DNA from 2 places in the Roseococcus sp. genome. Region 1 is predicted to be linked to the other one. Evidence: riboswitches for the same ligand, from Rfam matches in the RefSeq annotation. Region 1 holds a riboswitch; the other holds the start of a gene.
What was found. A riboswitch is a leader RNA that binds a small molecule or an ion and turns the genes downstream of it on or off. The one in region 1 is predicted to bind cobalamin.

Region 1 (5,452 bases):
GCAAGAAGCGAGCGCAAACGCGTGGATTTGCCTGATCCACGCATGGCCGGAACGTTCCGTAAGGCTAAACACGCGCGGCTCGTGCGGCGCTCACCATGTTCTCGATGGCCAGCCGGACTTCCGGCCATTTGCGGGTCTTGAGCCCGCAATCGGGATTCACCCAGAGCTGATCCGCCGGCAGGCGCGCGGCCGCGGCCGTCAGCAGCTCCGTCATCTCGCTGACGCTGGGCACGCGCGGCGAATGAATGTCATAGACGCCAGGTCCGATCTCCGCCGGATAGCGATAACCGGCGAAGGCATCGAGCAGCTCCATCTTCGAGCGCGCGGTTTCGATGGAAATGACATCCGCATCCATCGCGCCGATCGAGGCGATGATGTCGTTGAATTCCGAGTAGCACATGTGGGTGTGGATCTGCGTCGCATCCGCCACGCCCGAGGCCGTGATGCGGAAGCACTCCACCGCCCAGTCGAGGTAGTCGCCCCAGTCGCCCTTGCGCAGGGGCAGGCCCTCGCGCAGGGCGGCCTCGTCGATCTGGATGATGGCGGCCCCCGCGGTCTCCAGGTCCATCACCTCGTCGCGAATGGCGAAGGCGAGCTGACGGCAGGTCGCCGCGCGCGGCTGGTCGTCGCGCACGAAGGACCAGTTCAGGATCGTCACGGGGCCGGTGAGCATGCCCTTCATCGGGCGTTCGGTGAGCGACTGCGCATAGCGCCACCATTCGACGGTCATCGGCTTCGGCCGCGCGACGTCGCCATAGATGATCGGCGGGCGGACGCAGCGTGAGCCATAGGACTGCACCCAGGCGTATTTCGTGAAGACGAACCCGGAGAGCTGCTCGCCGAAATACTGCACCATGTCGTTGCGCTCGAACTCGCCATGCACCAGCACGTCGAGACCCACGGCTTCCTGCCAGCCGATCGTCAGCGCCGTCTGCCTGCGCAGGAAGGTTTCGTAGGCCACGTCGGCGAGAAGACCGCGGTCATGGTCGGCACGCGCCTTGCGCACCTCGTCGGTCTGCGGGAAGGAGCCGATCGTCGTGGTGGGATAGCTGGGCAGCCCGAGCTTCCGCCGCTGCAGGCCGCGTCGCGCCTCAAAGGCCGAGGCGCGCTGCGACAGCGCCGGATCCCGCTGCGCCGCGCGGGCCTGCACCGCCGGATTGTGGATCCGCGCGGAGCTTCGGCGCGAGGCGACGGAGGCGGTCGAGGCATCCAGCTGGTCGCGCACGGAAGCGCGGCCCTCGTTGAGCGCCTTCGCGAGCGTGGCCAGCTCCGCGATCTTCTGGAGAGCGAAGGCCAGCCAGTCCTTCACCTGCGGATCCATGGCGGCCTCGCGGGCCAGGTCGATCGGTGCATGCAGCAGGGAGCAGGAGGGGGCCAGGATGACGTCGCGACCGGCGGCGACGACGGGCTCGATGCGGTCGAGAATGGCGTTCAGGTCCGCCTTCCACACATTGCGCCCGTCGATCACGCCGAGCGACAGCATCAGATCCGGCCGCGCGCCATCCAGGACGGGGAGGAGCTGCTCCGGCGCGCGGACGAGATCGATATGCAAGCCATGGACCGGCAGGGAGAGGACCGTGTCGAGATTGTCGGACAGCGCGCCGAAATAGGTCGTCAACATCACCCGCAGGCCGAGGGCCGCCGTCGAGAGGGCGGCATAGGCCCCGGCATAGGCGGCGCGCGCGGCGTCGGAGAGGTCCATGACCAAAGCCGGCTCGTCGATCTGCACCCACCTGGCGCCGGCGCGGGCCAGCGACTGCAGCACCTCGACATAGACCGGGAGCAAGCGGGGAAGCAGCGTCAGCGGATCGAAGGCCTCGCCCTTGGCCTTGCCGAGCAGCAGATAGGTCACCGGGCCGACCAGGACGGGCCGCGTTTCGATGCCGAGGGCCTTGGCCGCCAGGTAGTGGTCGAGCGCCTTGGTCGAGGCCAGCCGGAAGGTCTGCTCCGGGGTGAATTCGGGCACGAGGTAATGGTAGTTCGTATCGAACCACTTGGTCATCTCAGCGGCGGGGGCGCCGTTGCCGCCATGGGCGGGCCCATGACCGGTGCAGCAGCTTTCGGCCGCCGCGCTGCCGGTGCGCGAGCCGCGCGCCATGGCGAAGTAGGTTTCGAGGCCGACCTGCCGATCCGTCCAGCCATAGATTGCAGGCACCGCGCCGACCATGGCGGTCGTGTCCAGCACATGGTCATAGACGGAGAAATCGTTGGAGGGGATGACGTTGGCGCCGAGATCGCGCTGGCGTTTCCAGTTCTGCGCGCGCAGGTCGCTCGCGACGGAAAGAAGTGCTTCGGCCTCGGTCGTGCCAGCCCAATAGGATTCCAGCGCGACCTTGAGCTCACGCTTCGGTCCCATGCGGGGGAAGCCGAGGGTGGCGACGGTGACTGTCATGGCAACCTCTACCTAGTTTATGGCGAGGTTTGACGGGGCACGTGCTAGCCTCCGCGCGGGTGCGATCCAGTCAAGAAGCAGCCCGTCGCAGCTTGCGCGCGACCTGACCGGGCACCCCGCCGGAGGACGTTATCTGTCGAGGCAGGTCTCCTGGCTCACGGGTCGCCGCGACGGTCCTGTCTTCCCAGGGCCGGGGCCCCAGTGACGTGATTGGACAGTCGCTCGCCGCTGACAGTTGCGGGGGCAGCGCCGGCATCGCACCGGCTTCCCTCTTAGCTGCGCGCAAGCGGGCGCGCAGAACCTCGATGGGGCGGAAAATCCTCCGTCCAGCAGCGTCTGTCAACCGCCTGATAAAGAAATGCTTATATCCCAATATCGAGCGGGGGCATTTTCTTTTCTAGACGTCCAGGATGCGTTCCACGGCCGCCGAAATCGCGAAGAGTCGCGCATCCCCCATGGCTTCGCCCATCAGCATGAGCCCGGCGGGAGCTTCGCCCGGAAGGTGGCAGGGCAGGCTGATCGCGCATCGGTCGAGGGCGTTCGCGATGGAGGTGTTGCGCAGCAGCAGCAGGTTGATGCGATTGTACTCGCTCTCCTCCGCCACGGCGGCGATGGGCGGCGGCGCCAGCGGCACCGTCGGGCAGATCACCGCGTCGAAGGGCGCCGTCCGGGCGGCGGTCGCCGCGATGACCTCCGCGCGGCCCTGCACCGCGGCCAGGTAGTCCGCCGCGCTCATCTTCTCCCCGCGCATGATCCGCTTCAGGATCAGCGGGTCGTAGCGCGGTCCGTCGCTGGCGATCAGCGCCTGGTGCCAGGCATAGGCCTCCGATGCCGTCAGCCCGCCCTTCGCATTGATCTGCGGCAGGCGCTCGAGTTCGGGCAAGGTAAGGTCGACCAGTGTCGCCCCGGCCTGCTCCAGCAAAGCGAGCGCCCGGGCATAGGGCCGCGCGACCTCACCCTCCATGCCGTCCTCGACGATATTGTGCAGCACGCCGAAGCGCAGGCCGGCGAGGCTGATTTCCGGCAGGGCCGGCGCATCATCCGCACCGGAGATGAAGGCGTCCAGCACATGGCAGCAGGCCACGGAGCGGGCCAGCGGGCCCACCGAGTCCAGCGAGACGGAGAGCGGTACCACGCCGTCGATCGGCACGCGCCGCGCCGTCGGCTTGAAGCCGACCACGCCGTTCAGCGCCGCCGGGATGCGGCAGGAGCCACCCGTGTCGGTGCCCAACCCGCCGAAGCCCATGCCATCCGCCGCCGCCACGCCCGCGCCCGAGGAGGAGCCGCCGGGCAGCCGGCCCGTCTCGCGGTCCCAGGCCGATTTCGGCGTGCCGTAATGCGGGTTCACGCCGAGGCCCGAAAACGCGAATTCCGTCATATTGGTCCGGCCGAGCACCACGAAGCCCTGGCGCTGCAGCCGCGCCACCACGGGCGCGGTCGCCAGGGCGGGGGCCGCCCCGTCCCGCGCCACGGAGCCGGCGCGGCTGACATGACCAGCCTCGTCGAAGAGGTCCTTGATGGTGATCGGGATGCCGGCGAAGCGGCTCGGCGCGCGGCCGACCAGGCGAAGCTGATCCATGGCCAGCGCCGAATCCCGGGCGGATTTGGCGTGGATCTCGGTGAAGACCCTCGGCCCTTCGCCGTGATCCATGCGGGCGAGAGCATCCTCGACCAGCGCGGCGGCGGTGACGCTGCCGCGTTCCAGGGCCTCGGCGGCATCGGCGATCGTGGGGAAGGCGTGGCGGGGCATGGGTCGTCCTGCGAAAGCTTGCGGGTGCGACTATGCGGGCAGGCCGCGAAAGGCGAAACCCGCCCCGTTCAGAACGTCATCCGCAGGGCGAGGGGATGGGCTGGAGCTCGCCGAGGCGGCCATCCACGACGAACTCGCCAAAATCCATCTTCAGCTCGTCGGCCACGCCGTTCTCGAAGTAGCGCATGCTGACCTCATAGTCGGGCGTGCCGGCGCCGCCGTTCTGGCCGCTGACATTGCGATCGAAGAAGGCGATGCGCATGCGCGCGCTGCCGATCTCGGCCAGCAGCGGAAAGGCCGGATTGGGCTGCGGCTGGGTCCAGCCGCCCGTGAAGATCGTGGTCGTGTCCTGTGCGCCGTCAGCGCTGGTGCCGTCGAAGAGGGGCGCGGTGAAGATCCGCTGATTCGTCCGGGCCGCGGCCAGGCTGCGGAGCGTGTGGATCATCGGCAGGATGGTGCCGGGGGGCAGGTCCTCCTGCGTATTGGCCGGCTCGGAATAGACGGCGCGGCCGCCCTGGGGCGTCAGCGTCGCCTCGCCGGCGATGCGCGAGGTCACGGCGCCCTCCGTCATCTGGGTGAGGGAGAAGCGAATGGAGGAGCCGTCCTTGGCTTCCAGCGTGGAATAATCCGAACTGGTCTCGATCGTATTGCCGTCGCGATCGGAGATCATGAGGGTGAAGCGCTGGCGCGAGGCCCAGGCGTCGCAGGCATCCACCACCTCGAAGAGCATGACGCCCTCGGCCCGCACCACGGAGGCGTTGTCGCGCACGCTGTCCAAGACGAGGCGATAGGCGGCCCGGTGGGCGAGCATATGCTCGGTCCCGGGCTCGTTTTCCGCCATGGCGGGGGTCAGCAGCGCGGCCGAGAGCAGCGCGGCCAGGACGGTTCGGATGATCATGTGGCGGAGCATAACCGAGAAGCCCCGCCGTGTAATCGCTCTCGTCGTAATGCTCCGGAAGGGTTCGGAGATCAGCCGGCGAGCTTCATCAAGCCATCCACCGCGACGCAGCCGTTCTCCCGGCAGACGAGCGGATTGATCTCCGCCTCCTCGAGCCGGTCGCCGAGGGCCGCGGCGAAGCCGGAGAAGCGGGCGACCGCCGCCGCGACGGCTTCGAGGTCGACCTTTGCACTGCCACGGAAGCCATCCAGAAGCGGGAAGGCCTTGAGCGATTTCAGCATCGCCAGGGCACCCTCCGGAGAGACCGGCGCCACGTCGAGCGTCACGTCCTTCCAGAGCTCCGCCTGCACGCCGCCGAGACCGACCAGGACCATGGTGCCGAATTGCGGATCGCGGCTCGCGCCCAGGATGA
Region 2 (5,452 bases), on a different contig from region 1:
AGGGCGTCGGCTCCCAGACCAGGCTCGCGCGCGGGTCGACGAAGGTCTGGTTGGCACCGAGGACCGTGGTCGCCGCGCCGTTGCCGTAGGTCTTGTAGCTGAGGTCGTAATTGCTGACGCGGATTCCGCCGATGACGGAGATTTCCGGTGTGAGCCACATGCGATCGGTCACGAAGCCGCCGACATGGGTCTGCTGCGTGTCACGCACATTGGCGCCCGTACCGGGGCGGATGCCGAAGCGTGCGCTCGAGTGGCTGGGGTTGATGAGCGTGTTCGCGCGCGTGTTGGCGTAGGTGTAGCCGGTACGCTCGTCCTGCTGGTGCCAGACGTCGAAGCCCACCGTCGCCTCATGGCGGAAGGGCCCGGTGGTGAAGCGCAGGTTCGCGGTCGTGATGTTCTGGATGCCCCAGGTGTCCTGCTTGAAGGGTGAGACGCCGCCCGAATAGGCGACCTGGGCCCGGTTGGGCTGGCGGCCGAAGAACAGGCCGGTGCAGGTCGCGTCGCAGGTCGGCGGCGAGGCGGCGAAGTCGCGGGTGGCGAAGCTCACGCGCGTGTCGTTGCTCAGCGTCAGCCAATCATTCGCGACGTGGCGCAGACGGGCCGTGACGCGGTCCACCGTCGTGTTGTCGCGGTCGGAATCGATGCCGTACCAGTTGCGGCGGCGCAGGCCGTACTCGGTGGCGGGACGGCCGACGCTCTGGCCCGGCGCGACCACGACGGGCACGCCGTAGTCGGGCGTGCGGCGATCCTCGAAGTGCATGTAGTCGACGGTCAGCGTCGTGGGCGTGCCCAGGCCGAGCGAGAAGGACGGCGCGATGCCCCAACGGTCGGAGCTGACCGAGTCACGACCGATGACGCGGTTGGTGTGGCCGAGGATGTTCAGGCGAACGGCCGAGGTCTCGCCGATCTGGCGGTTGATGTCGAAGTTGCCGCGCGCCATGCCGCCCGTGCCGCCCGAGACCGTGCCGCTCATGAAATTGCCGAGCTGGGCCGTGCGGGTCTGGATGTTGATCGCCCCGCCGATGGTCTGCTGGCCGAAGGTCGTGGCCGAGGGCCCCTTCAGGACGGCGACGCTGTCGAAATTGAAGGCGTCGCGCGTATAGGTGCCGAAGTCGCGCATGCCGTCGACATAGACGTCGTTCTGCGCGGAGAAGCCGCGGATGCGGAACTGGTCGCCGCTGACGCCGCCATTGCCTTCGCCGATCGAGGAGGTGATGCCGGGGACGTTGCGCAGCGCCTGGTCGAGGCTGGTGACGCCCTGCTGTTCCAGGATTTCGCGCGGAATCATGTTGATGACCTGGGGCGTGCTCTGGACGGTTCCGGGCAGCCGCGTGAGGCCGGTCGGCCGCTGCAGCGTATTGGCCGGCAACTGGCCGGAAACGTCCATGGTCGGCAAGGTAATGCCGGAAGCGGCTTCCACCGTCGTCGGAACGGCAGCGGGGGCCTGGGCAGCGAGGGCCTGGGCGGTGGTCTGGGCCTGGGCGGTGGTCTGGGCCTGGGCGGTGGTCTGGGCCTGGGCGCCGACAGAGAGAACAACCGCGAGGCTCGCGGTGACGGCAATCTGGGAGACCGTGCAGTGCAAGATCGCACGCTGCGACATGTGGGCAATCCTCAAGTTGAGAATGCCTCCTATTTTCAATTTAAAATTTCAGCAATCACATGCGTCAGATTATTACGGTTCCGAACGGCCGGTGACGGCGCCAGCGTGTCATCAGCGCAACACTCATTTGTGGCTTCGTCGCCTGGAGTTTAGGCTCGCCACGATCCAAGGAGACGACCGATCTTCCAAGCGCCGCCCATCCCGGCAGGGACCCTGACCCTGATGGATTATGAGCCGCATGCGCGTGAGCGCATGGGCGAGAATGCCTGGGCCTATATCTCCACCGGAACGGCCGACGAACGAACGCTGCGGGCGAATCGCGAGGCTTTCGAGCGGCTTCGGCTCCAAGGCCGAGTCATGACCGATATGTCCGGCGCACATACCCGCCTGACCCTTTTCGGCGATTCATTCGAGCATCCGATTTTTCTCGCGCCGGTGGCTTTTCACCGCCTGGTCCATCCCGATGGCGAACTGGCCACCGCCTTCGGAGCCAGCGCCATCCGCGCGGGCATGGTCGTCAGCACCAGCGCGAGCGTTCCGATCGAGCAGATCGCGCGGCAGGCGACCTCCCCGCTCTGGTTCCAATTGTATCTTCAGTATGACCGGATATTTACTCAATCGCTCGTCACACGCGCGGAACAGGCCGGCTATCGCGCTCTCGTCCTCACCGTCGACGCCCCCGTCACCTTGCGCAACCGCGAGCAGCGCGCGGGCTTCGGGTTGCCGCCCGGGGTCGAGGCGGTGAACCTCCAGGGCATGATCCCCCCGCCCCCGCCCAGGGCGGAGCCGCATGAGAGCGAGGTGTTCCGCGGCCTGCTCGCCGGCGCGGCGACCTGGAAGGACATCGCCTGGCTGCGCTCGATCACGCGGCTGCCGCTGCTGCTGAAGGGCATCATGTCCCCCGCCGACGCCGCCCGCGCCATCGCGGAGGGCGTGGACGGGATCATCGTCTCCAACCACGGCGGCCGCGCGCTCGACACCGCGCCGGCCAGTATCGAGGCCCTGCCGCGCATCGCCGAGGTGGTGGCCGGGCGCGTCCCGATCCTCATGGATGGCGGCATCCGCCGCGGCAGCGACGTGCTGAAGGCGCTCGCCCTCGGCGCCAAGGCGGTGCTGATCGGGCGGCCCTATATCTACGGCCTGGCGGTGGGCGGCCCCGTCGGCGTGGCGCATGTCGTGAAGATCCTGCGCACGGAACTCGAAATCGCGATGACGCTGACGGGATGCGCCAATCTGGAAGCGATCGACCGGTCGGTGATCTGGGAATGATGCGCCTGTGGCTTTCCGGCCGCAGCGCGCCCCGCACATCGCGCGATCGACCCTGCGGCATTGATCGGCCGGACGGTATTTTCTAATACTGCCGGCGCAATGGTCCCGCGCGAGTGGGTGAAAAGGGAATGCCGTGCGTCCGCCGGGGGGATCATCCTCCGTTCCGGGCAAGTCGGCAGCTGCCCCCGCAACTGTCAGCGGTGAGACGCTGGCCCTTCCGCCGAAAGGCGGGCCACTACGGCGAGAGCCGCGGGAAGGTCGGGCCAATGTCGACGACCCGCGAGCCAGGAGACCTGCCCTTGCCGATGCGCTGCAGGGCCGTCGTAACCCACGACGATCCGGGCGGGGCGCTCCGGGGACAGGTGACGCGATGACGGCTTTCCCGCCTCCGATTCCGGCGCGCTTCGGCGATGCCCTGGGCCGCTCGGGGCCCCTCTTCATCCTTCTGTGATCCGGACGACGGCCAGGCCCTCCGGGGCCGCCAAGCTTCAAGCGCTTCTCCGGCGACACGCCATGACATCCCCCAAGAATCGAAAGTCCGCGGCCATGCCGAAGACCCGCTACCTCCTTGCCATGCTCCTGGGCACCACCCAGATCGCGGCCGCCCAAACCTCATCCGACCCGACACCGTCCACCCCGGCTGCGTCCGCCCCGGTCGCGTCCAACATCGTGCCGCTGCCCGAACTCACCGTGATCGAGACGCGCACGCCCGTGCCCCTCTCGCAGGTCGGCAGCTCGGTCACGATCATCACGGGTGAGGAACTGCGCGAACGGCAGATCACCCAGGTCATCGACGCGCTGCGCGAAGTGCCCGGCCTCTCCGTCAATCAGAACGGCCAGCGCAGCGGCCCGGGCCAGGTTCGCATTCGCGGCGGCGAGGGCAATCACACGCTCGTCCTGCTCGACGGCGTGAAGATGAACGACCCGAACGACAACGAGTTCGACATCACCCAGCTCACGACCAATGAGATCGAGCGCATCGAGGTCCTGCGCGGCCCGCAATCGATGGTCTATGGCGCCGATGCGGCAGGCGGCGTGATCAGCATCACCACCCGCCGTGGCGAGGCGGGGCCTCCGCGCGTCAATGCCTCCATCGAGGGCGGCAGCTTCGGGACGACCAATCTGCGGGCGGGTATCTCCGGCGGAGGCGAGCGCTACGACTACAACCTCTATGGCGGGCGCCTCGCCTCGGCGGGGACGGTCACGGCCCCCGGGGGGCGCGAGAACGACGGCTATCGCAACTACACCGTGGGCGGCCGCGCGGGGCTGCGCGTGAACGACAATCTCCGCTTCGAAGGCAGCTTCCGCCACACGGGCAGCCGCGGCGATACCGACGGGCAGGACTACGTCACGGGCCTGGCCATCGATACGCTGGATAATTTCCGCTACCGCAGCACGGTCGGCCGGGGAACGGCGTTCCTGAATCTCTTCGACGGCCGCATGGAGAATATCTTCACCGTCTCGGGCGGCTCCTTCGAGCGTGAGAGCCGGCTGGCGAGCCAGTTGCTGAGCCGCACCAGCACGGATCGGCTCCGCACCGAGTATCAGACCAATATCCGCATCATCCCCAATGCGGTGACGACCTTCGGCGTCGACTGGCAGCGCGAGGGCAACCGCCAGCTCCTCTACGGGTCGCTGCAGCGCTTCGTCGCGCCGGATGTGCAGAACACCGGCGTCTGGGCCCAGCAGCAGATCGACCTCTTCGATCGGCTGACCCTGACCGGCGGCGTCCGGCACGACGAGAACGATTTCTTCGGCGGCGCGACCACCTATCGCTTCACCGGGGCCTATCGGATCCCGTCCTGGGGCACCAAGTTCCGCGCCACCTACGGCACGGGCTTCGCGCCGCCCTCCTTCAGCGAGATGTATTTCGTTCCCTCGGCCTCCTTCGTCCCGAACCCGAACCTGCGCCCGGAGCGGACGCGTGGCTGGGAACTCGGCGTGGACCAGGAATTCCTCAATCGCCGCATCCTCCTGGGCGCGACCTATTTCAACAACCGCGTGAAGGACTTCATCGCCTTCAACACCGGCGTCTTCCCTTTCCGCCTCAACAATATCGGCGAGAACGAGGCGCAGGGCGTCGAGCTTACGGCGCGGCTGGAGCCGACGCGATGGGCCAGCATCGTGGCCAGCTACACCCTGACGGACAGCAACATCGTCTCCTCCGTCACGCCGTCGCAGAACGGGCTCCAGCTCGTGCGCCGGCCGCGCAACGCCGCCTCGCTCAACGTCACGCTGCGGCCGGTCGAGGCGATGCGGGTCAACTTCGGGCTCGTCTATAACGGTACGACGCAGGACAGCTTCTTCGGAGCGGGCGGCGGGCGGCGAACCCTTTCGCCCTACACTTTGGCGCGGATCGCGGTTTCCTACCGGGTGACGCCGCAGGTCGAGGTCTTCGGCCGGGTGGAGAACGCCTTCGACCAGCGGTACCAGGAGGTCTATGGCTTCCAGCCGCCTGGGATCGGCGGCTTCGGCGGCGTGCGGGTCAGCTTCTGATCCGTCGCGAGGAAGCCCGGGTCGTGCCCGGGCTTCCCGCGAAGATTTTCGAACCGTTCAGTGCTGGTGGCCCTGCGCCGGGGCGCG

Region 2: linked by a shared signal. The riboswitch ahead of ACO057_RS07395 (TonB-dependent receptor plug domain-containing protein) and the one ahead of metE (5-methyltetrahydropteroyltriglutamate--homocysteine S-methyltransferase) in region 1 are both predicted to bind cobalamin.

The regions. Positions count from the first base shown of each region.
Region 1 covers NZ_CBDDFJ010000036.1:24,816-30,267, forward strand. The annotation lists gene metE (5-methyltetrahydropteroyltriglutamate--homocysteine S-methyltransferase) at 65-2,392, opposite strand; cobalamin riboswitch at 2,516-2,712, opposite strand; gene ACO057_RS17530 (amidase) at 2,790-4,142, opposite strand; gene ACO057_RS17535 (EipB family protein) at 4,219-5,040, opposite strand; gene ACO057_RS17540 (acetate--CoA ligase family protein) at 5,112-5,452, opposite strand, start outside.
Region 2 covers NZ_CBDDFJ010000017.1:183,267-188,718, forward strand. The annotation lists gene ACO057_RS07385 (TonB-dependent receptor) at 1-1,600, opposite strand, end outside; gene ACO057_RS07390 (alpha-hydroxy acid oxidase) at 1,823-2,869, shown strand; cobalamin riboswitch at 2,953-3,184, shown strand; gene ACO057_RS07395 (TonB-dependent receptor plug domain-containing protein) at 3,416-5,365, shown strand; gene ACO057_RS07400 (copper chaperone PCu(A)C) at 5,423-5,452, opposite strand, start outside.